3 regions of the Sporosarcina beigongshangi genome follow, and region 3 is predicted to be linked to each of the others. Evidence: riboswitches for the same ligand, from Rfam matches in the RefSeq annotation. Region 3 holds a riboswitch; each other region holds the start of a gene.

Region 1 (4,291 bases), on a different contig from region 3:
AATTTAGATCACTTAACGAGTTTTTCGGAGGATATGCGTTCACGAGGGATGGAACCAGGCACAAAGGTATTAGCATTCAACAAAATTGAAGCAAACGAAGAGATAGCGCAAAAATTAGGGCTAAAAGAAGGATCACCTATTTATGAAATCAAAAGATTGCGCTTAGCCGACCATTTACCAATTGCTTTACAACTATTTTATACGTCAGTGGACCTCGTGCCAGGGTTAACAAAGGAAATTGCAGAACAGTCCATCTATCAATATGTCGAAAGTGAGCTTAACTTGAGTATATTGTCCGCACAACAGGATGTAGAAGCAATGGTTGCCGAGAAGCGTGAAGCAGAAGCTCTTCATATTAAAGTGGGTGATCCCGTACTCTATATTTCCCGAGTAGGTCTTGTTGAAAATGATAGTCCATTAGAGTTTGTACAATCATTTTATCGTGCTGACCGCTATAAATTCAAAGTGAAAGTGACAAGATAAAATACTAATTAAATGGAGGAATTTCTGTGAAAAGATTATTAGATTGTACCGCTTCCGATTTTCAAAAAATGAATGGCCAAGACTTAAAGAAATCGATACGCGCATGTGAAGGAAGAGTGATGTTATCGGAGACGATGACTTCTGTAGCACCATTATATCCAGGTATTACAAATGCTGAACTTGCTGCTTCCTTTGGTGCGGATTTACTATTATTGAATTTATTTGACGTTTTTAACCCTGCCGTTGAAGGATACAAATGCGATGAGAATGAATCAATCATTCAAAAGGTAAAAGAATTAACAGGGCGTCCTATCGGTCTAAATTTAGAACCCGTTGATCTGAACGCTGAACAAATTGAAAAGCTAGATACTGTTTCAAAGGGGCGAACAGCTACCGAAGAAGCATTACGTGAAGCTAAAAAGCTAGGCTTTGATTTTATTTGTTTAACTGGGAATCCCAAAACCGGAGTGACAAACGAGGAAACAGTCGTTGCCATTAAGAAGGCACGGGAGATTTTTGGTGAAGAAGGATTAATCATCGCTGGGAAAATGCATGGCGCTGGTGTCGCAAACGAAACAGGTAGCGGCATTATTTCAGAGGCGACTCTTTCAAGCTTTATCGAAGCAGGCGCTGATGTTATTTTAATGCCTGCCCCGGGAACTGTGCCAGGAATCACAGTCGATACAGCTGAAAAATACGTTCGCTTCGTCCACGCAAAAGGCGCGTTAGCCATGCTCACTATCGGCACAAGTCAAGAAGGAGCAGATGAGGCAACAATTCGTCAAATCGCACTCAATAGTAAAATGGCTGGTGCAGACATTTACCATATCGGCGATACAGGATTTTATGGAATCGCGGTGCCAGAAAACATCATGACCTATTCAATCGTTATCAGAGGCAGACGCCATACGTATGTAAGAATGGCAGCGTCAGTTAGGCGCTAAACGAGGATTTATCATACCGCCCAAACACTCCACTTTACTTTCAACTTGCAATTGTACTGAATACCGTGTAAGGTGGTAATAATTTAATATTACTTATTTCGAAACTTTGAAGTAAGGATAGAGGCGCAAAAACCATTAGTAGACAATCCGAGGATAATGAGATCCTACGAAGATTGTAGAAAGGGGGATTTGCCGAAGTGGAGAGACACTCATTATCTCGAAGCTGGTTCTGCGTTGAATAAGTGCAGGATTGTCATATAGGAAACTATATGGAGGGCTATCTTATGCAAAGAAATAATCCATTATTTCACTGCAACAACGAGCCCTCGTTGTTGCTTTTTTGCGTCTACTGATAAATTGCCCTCCACCCTCTATTTTATTTTTTATTTATCAATTACGCCTTGGCGTAATTGCGTCCGGATTTTTTTCGAGCTCGCTCGAATAGCTTCCTTAAAAATCCGTGACATCCGCCGGAGGCTTTATCTGAATTCAGCAAAGGTTTTCCGCTGAATTCAGATAATAAAAAATGAATAGGATGTGGAGAATGATGAATTTCGGACAAATTGTAACAGCGATGGTAACTCCTTTTAATGAACATGGGGACATTGATTTTGAAGCAACCAAAAATTTGATTGAGTATTTAATCGCCAATGGGTCGGATAGTTTAGTGGTGTCAGGGACGACTGGTGAGTCCCCGACGTTAACGACGGAAGAGAAAATAGCATTATTCAAATTTACAGTGGAGGTTGTCGATGGCAGAGTGCCGGTAATCGCTGGAACGGGCTCGAACAGCACAAGGGAATCGATTGAACTGACGATGTTAGCAGAAGATGTTGGTGTCGATGCGATTATGCTCGTCGCTCCCTACTATAATAAGCCATGCCAAGAAGGATTGTTTCAACACTTCCAAACGATTGCAGCGGCGACTTCTTTACCAATTATGTTATACAATGTGCCGGGACGAACAGTTGTCAACATCGATGTCGACACAGTCATACGCCTCGCAGCAATCACTAATATCGTCGCGATTAAAGAAGCTAGCGGTAATTTGGATGCAATGGCTGAAATCATCGAGCAAACACCAACAGAATTTTCCTTGTATAGCGGCGATGACGGCCTAACTATCCCGGTATTAGCAATTGGTGGAGCTGGCGTTGTTTCTGTCTCCTCCCATGTTGTAGGAAATGAAATGCAAACAATGATTAAAAACTTCAAAATGGGCAATATCAAAGAGGCGGCTGCAGACCACCGTAAATTGTTGCCTATTATGAAAGCCCTTTTTGCCGCCCCAAATCCATCACCAGTAAAAGCGGCATTGAATCTAAAAGGAATCCCCGTCGGCGGCGTCCGTTTGCCGATGATTCCATTGAACGATGAACAGCTCCATTCATTGCAACGTACGTTGTCTAGTTATGATAGTGTGAGTGTTTGATCATCACGGTGACACATTCACCTAAACACTTAGAAAAACACCATGCCCTATTCAATTCAATCAGGATTAAAGTACGACGGATAAAAATGGCAGCAGCTGTAAGGTTCTGAAAGAGGACATCCGTCCGACTCTAAAAAGGCTATCCAAAAGTTTATTACACTTTTGGATAGCCTTTTTCATTGATATGAAAGTAAACACTTGATGTTCATTAAAGAGGCAAGTCCTTGCCCTTAAAAACACGTATACCAATGATATAAATAACAATCCCCACAACCCCAAGTATAGTAAATGGCAACCAATAACTATCTCCACTTAAAATAGCAGCTGTGTCAAACAGTGAATTCAACGATAGATATTTGAATCCCTCCAAACTATCACTTACCTGTGCCATCAGGTGAAATAAGAAGAAGGCAACCGGAATACCCGCACCTAATGCCAGCGAATGTTTAGATAAATTGAAAATACAAGAGAACATGAAAGAAATGCCACTTGTTGCAAACATAAGAAGAAATAAGCCTGCATTCAGCGCTATAAAATCTACCAAATAGGTACCCAAATCTCCTTGAGAAATGTGTATGGCTACCATTCCCGCAAGCGTCACGATTAAAAACATCGTAAAAACAGCTGCAATTAAGTACAATGCCTGTGTTCGTACGACTGCCGTTCTCTTAATTGGCGTCGATAACAAATAGGCCATCGATCCTTTGTCTACTTGGGAGGCAACTAAACTATTTGCAGTCATAATTATAAAAATAAGAGGCAATATAACACCATGAATCGAATAAAACGTTTGTGTCAGCATCCCTAAAAAGCTTGTATCACCTAACAGACTTGCTAACGGCGTATCTTTGACCATATCGGCCATATTTGTTAGCGTAGAAGGTTCGAATACGGCAATCAGCACTGCATTTAAAACACTTAATACGACTGTAAATACAATCCACAGTTTGTAATTAGCCCGCACTGTTTGTTTAAAAATCGTGGCATTCATCATGACAAGCATCCTCTCTTAATATAGGCTTTTGAAGTATTTTTCAAGTGTATACTTGATCTCTGTAATAAATTGAATAGGATATCCTTTTAACACCCGTAAAAATGGATTGATATCCTGGTCATTCACAGTAACCGTGATTTGATACTGATCCTCTCTTTTTTCTATAAAAGTGAAGGGTTCGGATAAAAACCTTTGATAGTCTTGTGAAGTAGAAAAAGCAATTTTATATACCTTATCTGTGTTGTGTTTCACTTCGATTGTTGGTTTAACCGCGATAATCTTCCCTTCTTTAATAAGCGCCACTTTGTCACAAGTATGCTCAACCTCTTCAAACATATGGCTCGACATAAAAATGGTTTTTCCTTTTTTCTTTTCCTCATTTAATAAATTGACAAATTCAACTCTCATTAACGGGTCTAGTCCTGTTGTCGGCTCATC
Region 2 (4,291 bases), on a different contig from region 3:
TTATTTTTTGCTGTGAAAGCTATGTACAGGCCGTAAAACGCATGGAACATAAGTGGGATGTAGATGATGAACCATTCTAAAAATAGAACGAATGGTAAGCTCCCCATGAAGTTAGATGCAGTGTTGAATGCTTCCTCGCCGCGTGTTGCAAAGTGGTTAATGACCAAGTGTTGGGCAACAAAAAGTCCAACCGGAATAATTCCGAGCAATGAATGAAGACGGCGCAAGTAAAAATCTGATTCTCTCGACAAGTCTTTTACCCTCCCTTATTACTGAGGTTACCAAATCAGTGTTGTCATCGTTTAGACACGAAGCAATCATTGACGGTTCCCCTCTTCGTGGTACAATATTAGAACATGTCCATTGTACTCCTCTGTTTTAAAGAGGTCAAGATGATGTGGTTTTTTGTTACGAACATATTACTTCTATATTAAAAGTATTTCACTTATTTTCATCCGAAAGGATTGCATAGACGATTGGAAAATAATACAAATCTTTCGCCGACTCATTTCGGCTATGACCTTTTACGCGACCATGTCTTACCTAGTATTTTAGGTACTCACCAAGGTGATATTCTTTATTGGGCAGGAAAAGAAGTCGCAAGGAAATTTCCTGTTTTTAGCGTTGAAGAGCTTCCAATGTTCTTTCAAGAGGCAGGATGGGGAATTCTTTCCCTCGAAAAAATGCAAAAAGATGAGGCCTTTTTCACAATGATTATGGGCGATGAGATAAATATCCAAGACAGATCTTTTCAACTAGAAGCAGGCTTTCTTGCAGAACAGTATCAGAAATTGAACGGACTTTTGACTGAATGCTACGGAGAAGCGCAACCCAAAAAAGGACGCGTTACATTCCAAGTGAAATGGGATACCAAAACTAAAATTGGCGTTTAAAAAGAGATGTAGCCGTGGTGGCTACATCTCTTTTTTTCATTTTCCTTTTACTGCATCTAATCCAAATTGTTCATGAAGGGCTGCTACAGCCTTCTCCATCTCAGGCTCTGGAATTACGACAGACACTTTAATTTCCGATGTACTGACCATTTTTATCGGAATGTCTACTTGGCGTAAAGTCTCAAATAGACTTGCCGCGACACCTGGGTTAGACACCATTCCACTGCCAACAATCGACACCTTCGCTAGACCTACTTCAAAATCGGCACGACTATAACCGAGTGCTTCTTTATTGGATTCTAATACATTAATCACTTCGGCAAAATCCTCTTTTTTGATAGAGAATGACACAGATGGTTGGACATCCTCTCTAATCGTCTGAACAATAATATCAACGTTGACATGGTGCTCCGCAAGAGCTGTGAATATATTGGCAAGTGAGCCATTGTATGGGACGTTGTACATCACTGTTATCCGAACGATATCTCGCTCAAAGGCGATGCCCCGCACAACTAAATTATTTTCCAAATCAATTTCCTCCTTGATAATCGTTCCTTCCCCCTCTATATGAGCCGGTCTAACACGCAAAGGCATTTGATGGTTTTTCGCAAATTCAACTGCTCGTGGATGAAGTACACCCGCCCCCAAATTCGCAATCTCCAGCATTTCATCATAGGATATTTCCTCAAGCTTTTGAGCTTGTTTAATGAGTCTTGGATCTGTCGTAAATACCCCTTCGACATCCGTGTAAATATCACAAATAGAAGCCCCCAGTGCAATAGCGATAGCAACTGCACTTGTATCGGAACCTCCGCGACCAAGCGTCGTTAATTCACCATGCATATCAGCTCCCTGGAAGCCTGTAATGACCGCGACGGTTCCCGAAGTTAGGGCAGCACTCACTCTATCTGCTTGTACCTGTTCAATGCGCGCATTGCCATGAACCGACTCCGTCAGGACACCTGCCTGCCATCCTGTATAAGAATGTGCCTCCACACCTTCTCCAGAAATCGCCATTGCAAGTAGGGATGCCGTCACTTGTTCGCCCGTTGCCAAAAGCATATCGAGCTCACGTCGACCTGCCGCCGAGTTCACTTCTTTCGCAAGCGATAGTAGCTCATCTGTCGTTTTCCCCATTGCCGAAACGATGACCGCAACTTGTTTGCCACTATTCACTTCCCTTACTACAAGCTGCGCCGCACGTGCGATTCTTTCCGGGTTCGCGACTGAAGTCCCCCCGAATTTCATTACGATTCGTTCCATTATCCATTCCTCCGTCTTTCTCCTGTATGCAAAAACGGCCCTCAATAAGTTGAGAGCCGGGTCCGATTGGAGACATCATTAAAGAGATGCTCCGTACGGATAGCTCTCCAGGTAGTCAATACCTGACAGACTCCCATTTCTTCAATGGAAATCCAGCCAAACAATCGTGACAGTCGATTTGTCCGCTTCGGCGAATACCCCTTTCAATTTCCTTCACCGAGCTGTCGCTCTCCGGAAATGTACTATTAGCATTCGCGCCTCTATCCTCACTTCATATATAATTGTAAGTGAAAAATTCAGTGCATTTACTTTATCATATTACTCTTTCTCTCGCAATGCCTCTTGACGAAAATACGCCTCAACTCCCTTAGCAACTGCCCCAGGCAAGCCCGCTTGCTGCAAAGCTTCTACAGAGGCTTCACGAATCTTTTTCACCGACTCAAAATGTTTCAACAACTGTTGCTTACGTTTCGGCCCCACACCCGGTAACCCGTCAAGCGCAGATGTTAATGAATTCGTTTCACGCCGTTGTCTGTGGAATGTAATGGCAAAACGGTGCACCTCATCTTGTATCCGCTGCAATAAATAAAAGGCTTCACTTGTTCTTTTTAACGGAATCATATCAATGGGATTGCCATACAACAATTGCGCCGTCTGGTGTTTATCATCTTTCGCCAGTCCCGCAATAGGAATGGAAAGTCCTAGCTCGTCCTCAATAATCTCTCGTGCCGCCTCCATATGCCCCTTCCCACCGTCAATGACGACTAAATCAGGTAACGGTAAGTCGTCCGTCAGCACACGGCTATAACGCCTTCTCACAACCTCTCGCATTGCACCATAATCATCATGCGCAGCAGCTGTTTTCGTTACATATTTGCGATAATCCTTGCGATTCGGTTTGCCATCGACAAATGACACCATCGCAGAAACAGGATCAGCCCCGTACGTATGGGAGTTATCAAAAGCCTCGATGCGAAGCGGTATCGTTATATTCATCGCCTCACCCAGTTCCTCGCACGCACCAATCGTTCGCTGTTCTTGCCTTTCCATCAGCTGAAACTTATCCTTCAATGACATTTCCGCATTTTTAATAGCAAGATCCACCAATGATTTCTTTTTCCCTCGTTGCGGAATAAATACATTGACGTTCAGAAGCTGACGAACCAATTCACTGTCAACCCCTTGAGATAATAAGATTTCCTTTGGTAGCAAATGCTCGGACTTCCCATAAAATTGTCCGATGAATGTCAGTAGCTCGTCTTCAGGGTCTTGGTAAAGCGGAAACAGCGACACATCCCTTTCAATCAATTTCCCCTGCCGTACAAAAAATACCTGAACACACATCCAGCCATTTTCAATTGCATAACCAAAAATATCACGATCCGTAAAATCATTCATTGTCATCGCTTGTTTTTCCATAACTGCTTCAATATTTGTAATTTGATCCCGATACTCTTTCGCACGCTCAAACTCCAAATTTTCCGCAGCGGAGGACATTTTTTCGGTCAATTCCTTCTTGACACTTTTATAGCCGCCATTTAGGAAACGACTAATGTCGTCCACCATTTCCTTATAAATCTCCTGATCAACTTCATTGACGCATGGGGCTAGACATTGACCGATATGATAGTACAAGCACACACGATCTGGCATCGTCTGACATTTTCGGTACGGATACAGTCGGTCTAATAACTTTTTCGTCTCCCCTGCTGCATAAGCATTCGGATACGGGCCAAAATATTTCCCTTTATCCTTCTTCACTTGCCGCGTAATGATTAATTTAGGATGGCGCTCGGTTGTAATTTTCAAGTAGGGATAGGTTTTATCGTCTTTCAACATAATATTGTATTTCGGGTCGTACTGTTTAATAAGATTCAATTCAAGCACAAGTGCCTCAATATTGGATGAGGTGACCATATACTCAAAATCCTCAATTTCACCTACGAGCCGCTGTGTTTTCCCATCATGACTGCCCGTGAAATAGCTACGCACCCGATTTTTTAATACTTTCGCTTTCCCAACATATATAACGGTTCCTTGCCGATCCTTCATAAAATAACAGCCCGGCAACTCGGGTAAAATCGCCAATTTCTGTTCAATCAATTCATTCATATCCGTCACCTACCTAAAAAAAA
Region 3 (4,291 bases):
TATACAGAGCAGATCAGCTGATTCGTACCGAGGAAGACGTCAGTCAGGTGACTGGACTTATCGAATCGGGTAAGCAGGCAATGCAGGAGAAAGTGTATTATAATCCGACGGCTCTACCGCAAAACTTATTTGGAGTCAGTCCATTAGCTTCCTTTTTTGGTCGTGCCTTAATCGCGTACACAAAGGCGGATTGTGCATTGTTTAACGCAGGTATTTTTCTTGGTAGCTTAGACAAGGGCTGGGTAACGAAAGAAAGCTTGCACACGTTATTACCACATCCGATAAATCCATGTATCATCACATTAGACGGGGCAGAACTACAAGAGGTATATGAGCTATCATTGAATGAAGAATGGCCACAGATTGAAATTAAAGGACTGGGCTTTCGTGGTACGCTAATGGGGGCAATGATTCATGAAAGATTGTACAAGAATCGTCATGGCAAGCTCTATGCCGGGAATCGAGAAGTCGTCAAAGGACAATCGTATACGCTAGCGACATTGGATATGTTTACATTTGGATTTTTCTTTCCGATTCTTCAAGAGGCGAAGAAAGACTATTGTATGCCAGAACTAATCAGAGATGTGCTAGGCTGGTATGGCACTGAATTGTACTGAATAAACGGCTCCTTTTCTGCATATTGTAACAGCAGGAGGAGTCGTTTTGAGATTTCAAAGTCAATTTTCTCGAAAATCTAGGAAAAAGAAACGAAGAATGCTACCGCTCCTTATTCCAGCATTTCTAATCGCAATTGCCTTATCCCTATACATTGTTAATATGAGATTGACACCCATCTATGTTCGATATGCAGAGGCGCAAACGCGTATTATCTCTGCGCATGTCATTAACAAAGCGATTACATCAAAGGACCTTACATTTCCTAGTGTTGAAGAGATGTTTCCTACTAGTTCAAATGAGTCTACTGGGGTAATAAAGATCAATGCGGAGGCCGCCAATCGGGTAGTGGGAGAGATACACGCACTCGTTGCTACTCATCTTAAGGAGGCAGAAGCCGGTAATTTTGACGTGTTACCAGTGCGCGATAATATCGAATACGATTCACAGGCGATGGAAAACCAAGAAGGAATCGTCTTTTTTGTGCCAGTTGGCCAGGCGCTTAATATTCCTTTGCTAGGGAATCTAGGACCTAAAATCCCCATTCGTTTTCATGTCATTGGTGAAGTACACACTGATATTGAACCGACTATTAAGGAATTTGGTATCAACAGTGCATCTGTCGAAGTGAATGTTGTTTTGACAGTGAACGTTCAGATTATCGTGCCATTAGCCACGAGAGAAAGTAAAGTGGAGCAAAGAATTTTGGTTGCAATGGGGATTATACCGGGAACTGTTCCTCCAGTTTACAGCGGTGGTGGAGGTGCAGCGCCTAATGTCGAAATTCCAGTCCAACTTCCGAAACAGGAATAAGTAATGCATAAGGGTCCTACATTCTAGATATTATCCTCGGCTGAAAAATAAATACTCTCTTTCCTTTTTTAAAAGACTTGAAAGTACCACGGTTTATTGTTAGGCTAGTATAGTTAATAAAATACCGATTGGGTAGAGGCTGCATTGCTTATGAGTAGCATACGAGAGATTGACATCTATGACCGTGTGTAAAAGGAAGCTTTGCCGAAGTTTGTTGGGGTTGTCAAGTCCAACAGGCTGGGGTTATTCCGAATAGGGATAACACTGTCATGCATCTTTGTGATGTATGATGAGCTACAAGTCGTACGTTAGATAAGCCAATTTATTTATCCAACAAACGCAATGTAGATAAGGTCGACTCCCATTACACTTCTCTAAGTGTCGATAGGAGTCGGTTTTTTTATTCCCCCATGAAGGGCCTCGACCCAACAATATGGAGGATTTTTAGAATGATTGGAACATGGGTGTCGATTTTGCCGCCACTAATTGCCATTGTAATGGTATTGGCAACAAAACGGGTATTGCTATCACTTGGATCAGGGATTATCGCTGCCGCTGTACTGACAGCATCCTTTTCACCGAGTGAATCCATAAAGTATTTGTGGAATGGAATGATTGTCTCCTTCTGGGATGAAGGGGCATTGAATACGTATAATATTTACATTATGCTATTCATTCTTTTACTTGGAGTGATTACAGCATTCGTCAGTTTGTCTGGTGGTAGTAGGGCGTTTGCAGAGTGGGCTGAACGTCGCATTAAGACAGGGCGAGGAGCGAAAATGCTGACGGTACTTCTAGGAATCGCTATTTTCGTAGATGATTATTTTAATGCATTAGCCGTGGGACAAATTGCTCGTCCGATTACAGATCAGCATAAAATTTCGCGTGCGAAATTGGCTTATTTTATCGATTCGACGTCAGCACCTATTTGTTCGATTTCGCCCATTTCAAGCTGGGGAGCGTTCTTAATTGGACAGATGGCCCTTATATTTGGAGGGGCTGCAGCTATCAGTTATTCGCCGTTGTCTGCATTTATCATGATGGCACCGATGAATTTCTACGTTGTTGCAACGCTTGCAATGGTTTTCTTCTTTGCATGGACGGATATCGATTTATTCACGATGAAGAAGCATGAAAGGCTTGCGAAAGAGGAAGGCCAATTATTTGATCCGAATAAAGGGATTCCTGGTCAATTAAAAGAGGATTTCCCTGCACACACTTATGGTCGTGTACGCGATCTAGTCGCGCCAATTGTGTCGCTTGTAGTTGTCACGTTTGCCATGATGCTTTGGACAGGCTATGTGATTGGTGGATCCTCAAGCATATGGTCAATATTTGAGAATACGGATGTGCCTCTGTCCTTGCTGGCAGGTGGAATCGCCGGGGCATTAGCCGCTGCAATTCTATATGGGTTACAGATGAAATCCAATGAAACTGCTTCAATGCAGCTGATGGTTCGTGCCTTTATAGGCGGTGTACAATCTATGATGCCTGCCGTGTTGATCCTGATATTTGCGTGGGCCTTAACGGATTTAATTGCTATTTTGGATACGGGTGCTTATTTATCAGAAGTCGTGTTAAGAGCAAATCTACCAGTTGCATTTTTACCAGTTATTATCTTTATCCTGGCAAGTCTGATGGCGTTTGCTACGGGGACATCATGGGGCTCGTTCGGAATATTGCTTCCGATTGCCGGGACAATTATGATTGACGCCGCGCCTGAAATGTTATTACCGGCACTTGCAGCAGTTCTAGCAGGGGCTGTGTTTGGAGATCATTGTTCACCAATATCAGATACAACGATCTTGTCGTCGACAGGTGCAGGCAGTAACTTGATGGATCACGTTACGACACAATTACCCTATGCGCTTATTAGTGCTATTGTCGCTACTATAGGTTATTTCGTACTAGGTGCAACAGGCTCTGTGTGGATTGGCCTTGCCGCTGTAATTATCATTCTCATCGTATTATTTACGATTTGGACGATAAGGGCGAGAAGAGAAACAGTAAGCTAACCGCATAATTATAGGTTGAAACGAGAAAGCGATGAAAATTCATCGCTTCTTTTATTATATTAAAACAATTTTTGGACAAAAAAATGTTTTGACAATAGTCAGTTAGGTATATATACTAGTCAATAAGATTATAAAACAATCTTGAAAGTAGTAATCACTCAATTCTTAGTTTTAAAATACTATGAAGGAGGAACACTGGGGGATTCAATATCTACGTTTCAAATTGTTAGAATTTTAAATCACAAGGGGGATTTCAATTGAAATTAAAAAAATTCGCAGGCATATTCGCCACAGCAACTCTTGCAGTTGGACTATTGGCAGGGTGCGGCGCAGGGGAAAAGGCAGATGGAGACAGTTCAAGCAGTAAGGGTGGCGACACGATTAAAATCGGCGTTAACCTAGAATTGTCTGGAGCAGTTGCCTCATACGGGACATCAGAACTTTCAGGAATTGAATTAGCTGTTGAAGAAATTAACGCAGCAGGTGGCGTAGACGGCAAGGATATTGAACTAGTCAAGGTGGATAATAAGTCTGACCCTGCGGAAGCAACAAATGCAGCACTTAAATTAGTCACACAAGATAAAGTTGTAGCGATTATTGGCGCGGCGACAAGTGGCGCGACGGTTGCACAGGCTGAAATTGCTAATGGCAATGAAGTACCGCTTATTACTCCATCAGGTACAAGCCCGACAGTAACGGTTAAAGACGATGGAAGTGTTAATGAGTTTGTATTCCGTACTTCATTCATTGATCCTTTCCAAGGAACAGTTGCAGCGAACTTTGCAGCAAATGACTTAAATGTAAAAACAGCTGTTATTTACAAGGATAACGCGAGTGACTATTCAAAA

Evidence for each region. A riboswitch is a leader RNA that binds a small molecule or an ion and turns the genes downstream of it on or off. The one in region 3 is predicted to bind lysine.
Region 1: linked by a shared signal. The riboswitch ahead of dapA (4-hydroxy-tetrahydrodipicolinate synthase) and the one ahead of R2B77_RS08965 (Na+/H+ antiporter NhaC family protein) in region 3 are both predicted to bind lysine.
Region 2: linked by a shared signal. The riboswitch ahead of R2B77_RS01660 (aspartate kinase) and the one ahead of R2B77_RS08965 (Na+/H+ antiporter NhaC family protein) in region 3 are both predicted to bind lysine.

What each region holds. Positions count from the first base shown of each region.
Region 1 covers NZ_JAWLIR010000006.1:29,541-33,831, reverse strand. Annotated here, with positions in the region: gene R2B77_RS04550 (GntR family transcriptional regulator) at 1-483, shown strand, start outside; gene R2B77_RS04545 (DUF7916 family protein) at 510-1,427, shown strand; lysine riboswitch at 1,538-1,715, shown strand; gene dapA (4-hydroxy-tetrahydrodipicolinate synthase) at 1,975-2,859, shown strand; gene R2B77_RS04535 (ABC transporter permease) at 3,068-3,853, opposite strand; gene R2B77_RS04530 (ABC transporter ATP-binding protein) at 3,869-4,291, opposite strand, start outside.
Region 2 covers NZ_JAWLIR010000002.1:225,490-229,780, forward strand. Annotated here, with positions in the region: gene R2B77_RS01650 (succinate dehydrogenase cytochrome b558 subunit) at 1-251, opposite strand, end outside; gene R2B77_RS01655 (YslB family protein) at 477-893, shown strand; gene R2B77_RS01660 (aspartate kinase) at 930-2,156, opposite strand; lysine riboswitch at 2,249-2,427, opposite strand; gene uvrC (excinuclease ABC subunit UvrC) at 2,475-4,268, opposite strand.
Region 3 covers NZ_JAWLIR010000014.1:3,126-7,416, forward strand. Annotated here, with positions in the region: gene R2B77_RS08955 (bifunctional metallophosphatase/5'-nucleotidase) at 1-617, shown strand, start outside; gene yunB (sporulation protein YunB) at 664-1,428, shown strand; lysine riboswitch at 1,554-1,733, shown strand; gene R2B77_RS08965 (Na+/H+ antiporter NhaC family protein) at 1,878-3,443, shown strand; gene R2B77_RS08970 (ABC transporter substrate-binding protein) at 3,701-4,291, shown strand, end outside.